2 linked regions of the Pelagibaculum spongiae genome follow. The protein of the gene in region 1 binds, or shares a complex with, the protein of each later gene. Links are inferred from orthologs where the notes say so. Each region holds a gene or a part of one and is shown in the gene's direction. Other genes may lie near its edges. The genes, in order: tsaD and tsaE.

Region 1 (3,270 bases):
CTTTTATCTGGCCCATGACCTTGCCCATATCTTGCATCGAGTTGGCGCCAGTTTTGGTGACCACCTCCTCTATAACGGCTTCAATCTCGGCAGGGCTCAGTGGCTGAGGTAGGTATGTAGCGATCACATCCAACTCCAGCTTTTCCTGATCAGCTAATTCCTGACGTTCTGCAGCTTCGTACTGAGTAATGGAATCGCGACGTTGCTTAACCATTTTATTCAGTACGGTAACCACGCCAACATCGTCCAGCTCAATGCGCTGATCGATTTCAATCTGCTTTATCGCAGCGTTGATTTGACGGATCACTGCTAGAAGACTTTTTGCTTTGGCACGCATAGCGGCCTTTTGGTCTTCCTTCAAACGAAGTTTCAAACTGCTCATAGCGACTCCGGTTCTAGTAGAGGCGCTTACGATTCAGGTTTTCGCGAGACACTTTCTTCAAGTGACGCTTAACAGCTGCAGCAGCTTTACGCTTACGAACTGCAGTTGGCTTCTCGTAAAATTCACGACGACGTACTTCAGACAGAACGCCTGCTTTCTCACAAGAGCGCTTGAAGCGACGCAGGGCGATGTCGAACGGTTCGTTATCTTTTACGCGTACATTTGGCATTTTTAGTGGTCACCTATTAATAAAACATGTTGTGTCAATGATTTGCCTAGGAAAGATCTTTGTGTCGGTCTCAATCTCAAATGCAGTCACCTGCACAGCCCGGCTATCAAGGCGCGAAATTTTAATCAGTTGTGACAAAAATTGCAAAGCATTTGGTGGAAAAAGCATCGTTAATCCCATCAAACAGATGATCAAACGCGCTCACTGGCGTATTATCTCCGCCCAGAACAGGCCAAATCAGCGCGTCGAATAAGGGATCTAATACCTTTATAACGCCAGCTGTCGGGCATTTTGCATTCACTCGCATCAGCGAAAATTAGTTAAGAGTAGTAACGGGCAATGAAAGTACTGGGTATTGAAACTTCTTGTGATGAAACCGGTGTTGCGATCTATGACGATCAGCAAGGCCTGATTGCCCAGGTGCTGTATAGCCAGATCAAACTCCATGCAGAATATGGCGGTGTGGTGCCAGAACTGGCCAGTCGTGACCATGTGCGAAAACTGATTCCTTTAGTAGAAGAAGTCTTACAGCAAGCGGGTTTAAAGGGTTCTGACCTCGACGGCGTTGCCTACACCGCAGGCCCAGGATTAATGGGTGCGTTGTTTGTTGGCGCTGCTACCGGCAGATCATTAGCTTGGAGTTGGGATATTCCAGCCGTTCCGGTGCACCACATGGAAGGCCACTTGTTAGCGCCCATGCTCGATGAACCTAAACCAGAGTTTCCGTTCGTCGCATTGTTGGTTTCAGGTGGTCATACCCAGCTAATCGAAGTGAAAAATATCGGCGAATACACCATTTTGGGGGAATCAGTCGACGACGCTGCCGGTGAAGCCTTCGATAAAACAGCCAAATTGATTGGTTTGCCATACCCCGGCGGCCCAGAATTGGCCAAACTTGCCGAAAGCGGCGATGTGACGCGCTATAAATTCCCTCGCCCCATGTGTGACCGCCCCGGTTTGGATTTCAGTTTCTCTGGTTTGAAGACCTTTGCTCGCAACACTTTTATTAAAGAGTGTGCCGAGTTGGAAAAAGGCTCGCCTGAGCTGGCACAAACCCGTGCTGATATCGCCTGTGCCTTTCAACATGCGGTGGTCGATACCCTGGCGATTAAATGCAAACGAGCATTAAAACAAACCGGACTTAATCGGTTAGTGGTTGCCGGTGGCGTGAGTGCCAATAGCGAATTACGCCGAAAGCTTGCCGAGCAGGCAGAGAAGTTGGGCGGCGAAGTGTTTTACCCGCGCCCGGCTTATTGCACCGACAACGGCGCCATGATCGCCTATGCCGGCATGCAACGATTAAAAGCCGGGCAAATTGCCGATACCCAAGTGATTTGTAAACCGCGCTGGCCGTTGGATGAGTTGCCGTCGGTGAGATAAATTGAGCTAGATGATTGAAACTAAAAACGAGCCGAAGCTGGCTCGTTTTTAGTTTATCTATGAAAAATTGTGTTGATGTTAATTTTTCAAAATAGGTTTTTTGGAGTTCTGAAATAACCAGCTTACAACAGCAAAATTACGCGCTTGGTTTTGCCTGCGTTTGCTAGCAGAAAACTGGCACCATAAAGCCATTCGCAGCATTCTTTCAGCCCATTCTGAGTGATGCTGTTTTGTACCAGGCCGTAACATTTCAAACCAACTGCTGCCTAAATCTGAATCGACCCAGCGCGCTACGGCTTTTTTTGCAGTAACGATTTCAGCACTAGTAGGCTCTGTCAGCAGCGATTGATCGCATAAGCTGGTAAGTGTTTCTTCGGTTGGGTTCCAGTCAGTTGCGCCAATTAATTCCATGGCTTGTACCAAATTAAAATCAATCGCGGTGTTGCTGGATTTATTGAGTGAAATAAAAATGGGTAGTTGCTTGCGAATTAAATCAACAGATACTTTTTCTAAAGCGCCAATGGAATCTTTAGCCATTTTGATGTGCTGTTTTATAAAAGTATTGGTGAGTGGTGGTGAAATACTGACATCAACAATCCCTAAGTTTTGTTTGAATACCAAAGCGACTAATCTGAATTTATCGTGATCTCGCAGGGTAATCATCACACCTTGAGCGCCAGAACCATCTACTGCCGACATATGGCAATCGACGATATTCTCTTTGGAAAATAAAATACTGCTTAATGAAGACACCCCTTTCTTTTTTGCATTTTTAATTAATTGGTCGACAGGTTTTTTGAGCGGATCAGCTAACCAGTTTCGAACTTGAATTAATCGAGATAACGACGCCGGTGGCAGTTTTCCAGGTTGCTGATTTAAAATAGATATAGCAACTTTTGCTTGTTCAATATCATCGTTGAGAACAGATAAAGCCAGCGCATTAGACGCCTTAGCGCCAGAATCGACGAAGACTGAACACAATATTTCAAAGCCTTCAGGAGGTAAAAACGCTAACTCTGTACTGAGTAGATTGGCGAGTTCGAATTCATCCTCGGTATTGTTATCAATTTCTATAAAGAGATTGTCTAATACCTCAGGGGTCATTTCGCCGCTACTTAAATCTTCTACAGTTTCAATTGAGTAGTTTTTAATAAAGTCGACAAAATTTTCTGAAAGAAAAGATTTGTATTGCGCGAGAACAGACATAAATAAACTGGTTGAGTGAGCATTCAGATTGTCATGCTCAAAGGCAAGTATCAGGTTTTTCTCTGTAGCTTGC
Region 2 (3,324 bases), on another replicon or contig:
CGGAACCTGCGGCTGTCATATACTGCCTTTTCAACTAAATATTTTTATGCCTGAGAAGAAACCAATGGCCCAAAACCGATCGACAACTCAGGCGCTCTACCTGAATCATCAGGTCAGAGATATTGATTATACCGCGATTCATCGACTGCCAGCGCATTTGCGTATCGATGGTTACGCTTTGATGTGCCGGGCCGGGCTGGCAGCTTTCAAGCAATTGCGCCAGCACTGGCCTACCTGCCAATCATTACTAGTGTTTACTGGACCGGGTAATAACGGCGGCGATGCTTGGGTGGTTGCAAAACTAGCGCATCAAGCCGGTATCTCAGTCCAAGTGATTTTTATTTCAGCTCCGACGAGTCAATCCTGCATTCAAGCTGCCGCCGATTATCATGCAGCTGGCGGCACCAGCAAAGCTGTCGATTTTCAAATGCTTGATCAAGATTTGGCAAAGGCTGATTGTTTAGTTGATGGTTTGTTAGGCAGCGGCTTTTCTGGTGTGCTTCGTGGTGATTATCCACAACTGATTCAGATGATAAATGCTGCGAATAAACCCTTATTGGCACTCGACATACCTTCCGGGCTAAATGGCGATAACGGCGTAGCATCAGCCAGCACTATTGTTGCCGATCTGACTATTAGCTTTATCGCCGCGACTTTAGGCTTATTCACTGCCGATGCCAGCCATTTCACTGGAAAAGTGATTGTTGAAGATTTGCAGTTGCCCGCGCAGGCATTCCTTGCTCATGTACCAGTTGGCCACTTGCTAGATAGCCAATTACCAAAAAGTCTTATCCAACCGCGTCATGGCAATAGCTATAAAAACCATCACGGCCATTTGTTATTAGCCGGCGGCAGCCAAAATATGGGCGGTGCAATTTTACTAGCTGCCACCGCAGCAGCTAAAACGGGTGCCGGGCTAGTGAGTAGCTTGGTTAATGATAATTATTGCCCGGCATTTACTGCAGCGCATCCGGGCATTATGTTCGCTGGCTGGAAATCGGCTGATCTGCAATTAATGTTGAATAAAGCCAACGCATTGGTGATTGGCCCGGGCATGGGACAAAGCAGCCAAGCGCAGCAATTAGTTTCAGCCTTGATCGACAATGACTTACCTAAAGTGATCGATGCCGACGCCTTAAATTTACTTGCCAGCCAAGCTGCTCTCACCGACAAATTACAAAAGAATGCACCGCTAGTAATCACTCCGCATCCGGGTGAAGCGGCTAGATTGTTAAATATTTCCACGATTGAAGTGCAATCTGATCGGTTATCTGCGGTTAAATTACTACAACAAAAATTCGGCGGCGTTGCGGTTTTAAAAGGTGCTGGCAGTTTAATTTACGATGGCCAGCAACTATGGTGTTGCCCGTTTGGAAACCCCGGCATGGCGGTTGCTGGTATGGGTGATCTGCTAGCAGGTATCATAGGCAGCTTTTTGGCCCAAGGGCATAGCGCACTCAACAGTGCCTGCCTCGGCGTTTTGATTCATGCGCAAGCTGGCGACATCGCCGCAGATGCCGGCCAAATTGGCTTACAAGCCGTAGATTTACTGCCCAGTTTAAGAGGATTGGTTAACCCGACATGTTAGCAAGCAAAACATTTCCCCAGCTCGACCAAGGTTCGATGCTACAACTCGCTCAACTGTTAGCTGAGCAACTGCAGTGGCCGATGGTTATTTTTCTTGAAGGTGATTTAGGCGCGGGTAAAACCACTTTTAGCCGTGGATTAATTCAGTCGCTTGGCCATAAGGGCAATGTGAAAAGCCCAACTTACACTTTGGTTGAGCCCTATGAAGATTTAATCGCTGGGCCGGTTTATCATTTCGACCTGTATCGATTAGCTGACCCTGAAGAGTTGGAGTTCATGGGAATTCGCGACTATCTCGATCATGCGGTATGTTTGGTGGAATGGTCAGAACGTGGGCAGGGTATTTTGCCGCAAGCGGATTTAATTATTCACCTGACCTATGCAGAAAATGGCAACAGTCGCGATCTGACTATCGAAGGCCTTTCAGTTCAAGGCCAACTTATTATTGAAAACTGGCAGGCAATTTAACTTTTAATGAAGCGTCGCGATATTTTACTTGGCCTGGCCCTACTTCCCCAGTTGATCCAACAAGCAACCGCTAAATCGGTTGCATCAAGCAATTTTGCCAAACTCAAAGGGCTTCGTATCTGGAGCGCACCAGATTCGACTCGTTTGGTGTTGGATCTTTCTCGCCCGGTAAAACATCAGGTGTTTCCATTAACCAATCCCGATCGTTTGGTCATCGATTTACAAGATTGCCAATGGAGCGCTTCACTTCCCAACCCGGCGAAAAGTTATATCAACCAAATTCGTTTTGGCGTTCGGCAAAAGCGTGACTTGCGATTGGTGCTCGATTTAAATCAGACAGTTCAGCCAAGAAGCATTGCTTTACGCCCTTCTGGTGAATACGGCCACCGGCTGTTAATTGAATTGAAAAACGCCGAGAAAAAACAAAAACCACTGACCGCACAACAATATGAACAACCTGGCAAACTTCGTGATGTCGTGGTGGCAATCGATGCCGGCCATGGTGGCGAAGATCCCGGTGCAATCGGCGGTAAAGGTTCGCGGGAAAAACATGTCACTCTGGCAATTGCCAAAGCTTTAGCCACCGAAATTAATCGCCGCAGAGGCATGAAAGCGGTGTTAATTCGTAAAAGTGATTACTACATTCCACTGCGAAAGCGAGTCACATTAGCTCGCAAAGCTCGAGCTGATTTATTTATATCGATTCACGCCGATGCATTTAAAGACAAACGCGCCCGCGGCGCTTCAGTATTTGCCCTGTCTCGCAGAGGGGCTTCAAGCGAACAAGCTCGCTGGTTAGCCAAACAGGAAAACAGCTCTGATTTGATTGGCGGCGTCAGCTTGGACGATAAAGATCAAGTATTGGCTTCGGTATTGCTCGATTTATCACAAAATGAATCAATCCGACAAAGTATGGATTTAGCCAGCGGTGTTTTAGGCAAGCTGGGCAGAGTCGGTCGATTGCATAGTAAAAAAGTCGGTCAGGCTGGTTTTGCTGTTTTAAAATCACCTGATATTCCGTCGATTCTGGTCGAAACCGGTTTTATTACTAACCCAACCGAAGAAAAAAACCTCAATAGCCGTAATCATCGAGCAAAAATTGCTAAGGCAATTGCCAGCGGCTTTGACCAATATTTGCAGCGCAACCCAATTGCTGGCACCCGTTTAGCAGCACCGACAGCGACTCGCAGTCAATATGTAGTGTCTGGTGGTGACACGCTTTCGGGGATTGCGGTTAAATACCGGGTTTCGATCGCTAGCCTGAAACGT

What was found.
Region 2: the proteins of tsaD (region 1) and tsaE are in contact, whole or in part, in a crystal structure (PDB 6N9A), measured with the Thermotoga maritima proteins. The link is inferred for Pelagibaculum spongiae from one-to-one orthologs. Residues at the interface, in WP_004082750.1 of Thermotoga maritima: Cys10, Asp11, Arg49, His50, Leu82, Gly84, Gly135, Gly136, Glu154, Thr155, Leu156, Asp157, Asp158, Ser159, Glu162, Asp165, Lys166, Arg169, Leu170, Tyr175, Lys213, Thr214, Leu217, Tyr218, Gln221, Arg222, Asn324; in WP_004082108.1 of Thermotoga maritima: Leu37, Gly38, Lys46, Lys57, Val59, Lys60, Ser61, Thr63, Phe64, Thr65, Leu66, Met67, Val69, Pro71, Tyr82, Arg83, Leu84, Asp86, Asp88, Phe89, Asp93, Ile128, Asp130, Glu131, Arg134.

The regions. Positions count from the first base shown.
Region 1 is NZ_QDDL01000009.1:61,523-64,792, reverse strand. Bases 25-2,970 are described here. They hold tsaD (tRNA (adenosine(37)-N6)-threonylcarbamoyltransferase complex transferase subunit TsaD), read left to right. Parts: upstream 25-950; coding sequence 951-1,991; downstream 1,992-2,970. Other genes in these bases: DC094_RS17375 (Y4lR family protein), read right to left, coding at 2,070-2,970; rpsU (30S ribosomal protein S21), read right to left, coding at 396-611; DC094_RS17395 (GatB/YqeY domain-containing protein), read right to left, coding at 25-382. In the rest of the region: more of DC094_RS17395, read right to left, coding at 1-24; more of DC094_RS17375, read right to left, coding at 2,971-3,270.
Region 2 is NZ_QDDL01000002.1:311,553-314,876, forward strand. The notes cover bases 319-3,318. They hold tsaE (tRNA (adenosine(37)-N6)-threonylcarbamoyltransferase complex ATPase subunit type 1 TsaE), read left to right. Parts: upstream 319-1,581; coding sequence 1,582-2,055; downstream 2,056-3,318. Other genes in these bases: DC094_RS07360 (NAD(P)H-hydrate dehydratase), read left to right, coding at 319-1,588; DC094_RS07370 (N-acetylmuramoyl-L-alanine amidase), read left to right, coding at 2,062-3,318. Outside these bases: tRNA epoxyqueuosine(34) reductase QueG, read right to left, coding at 1-19; more of DC094_RS07360, read left to right, coding at 65-318; more of DC094_RS07370, read left to right, coding at 3,319-3,324. UniProt on the Escherichia coli protein: Required for the formation of a threonylcarbamoyl group on adenosine at position 37 (t(6)A37) in tRNAs that read codons beginning with adenine.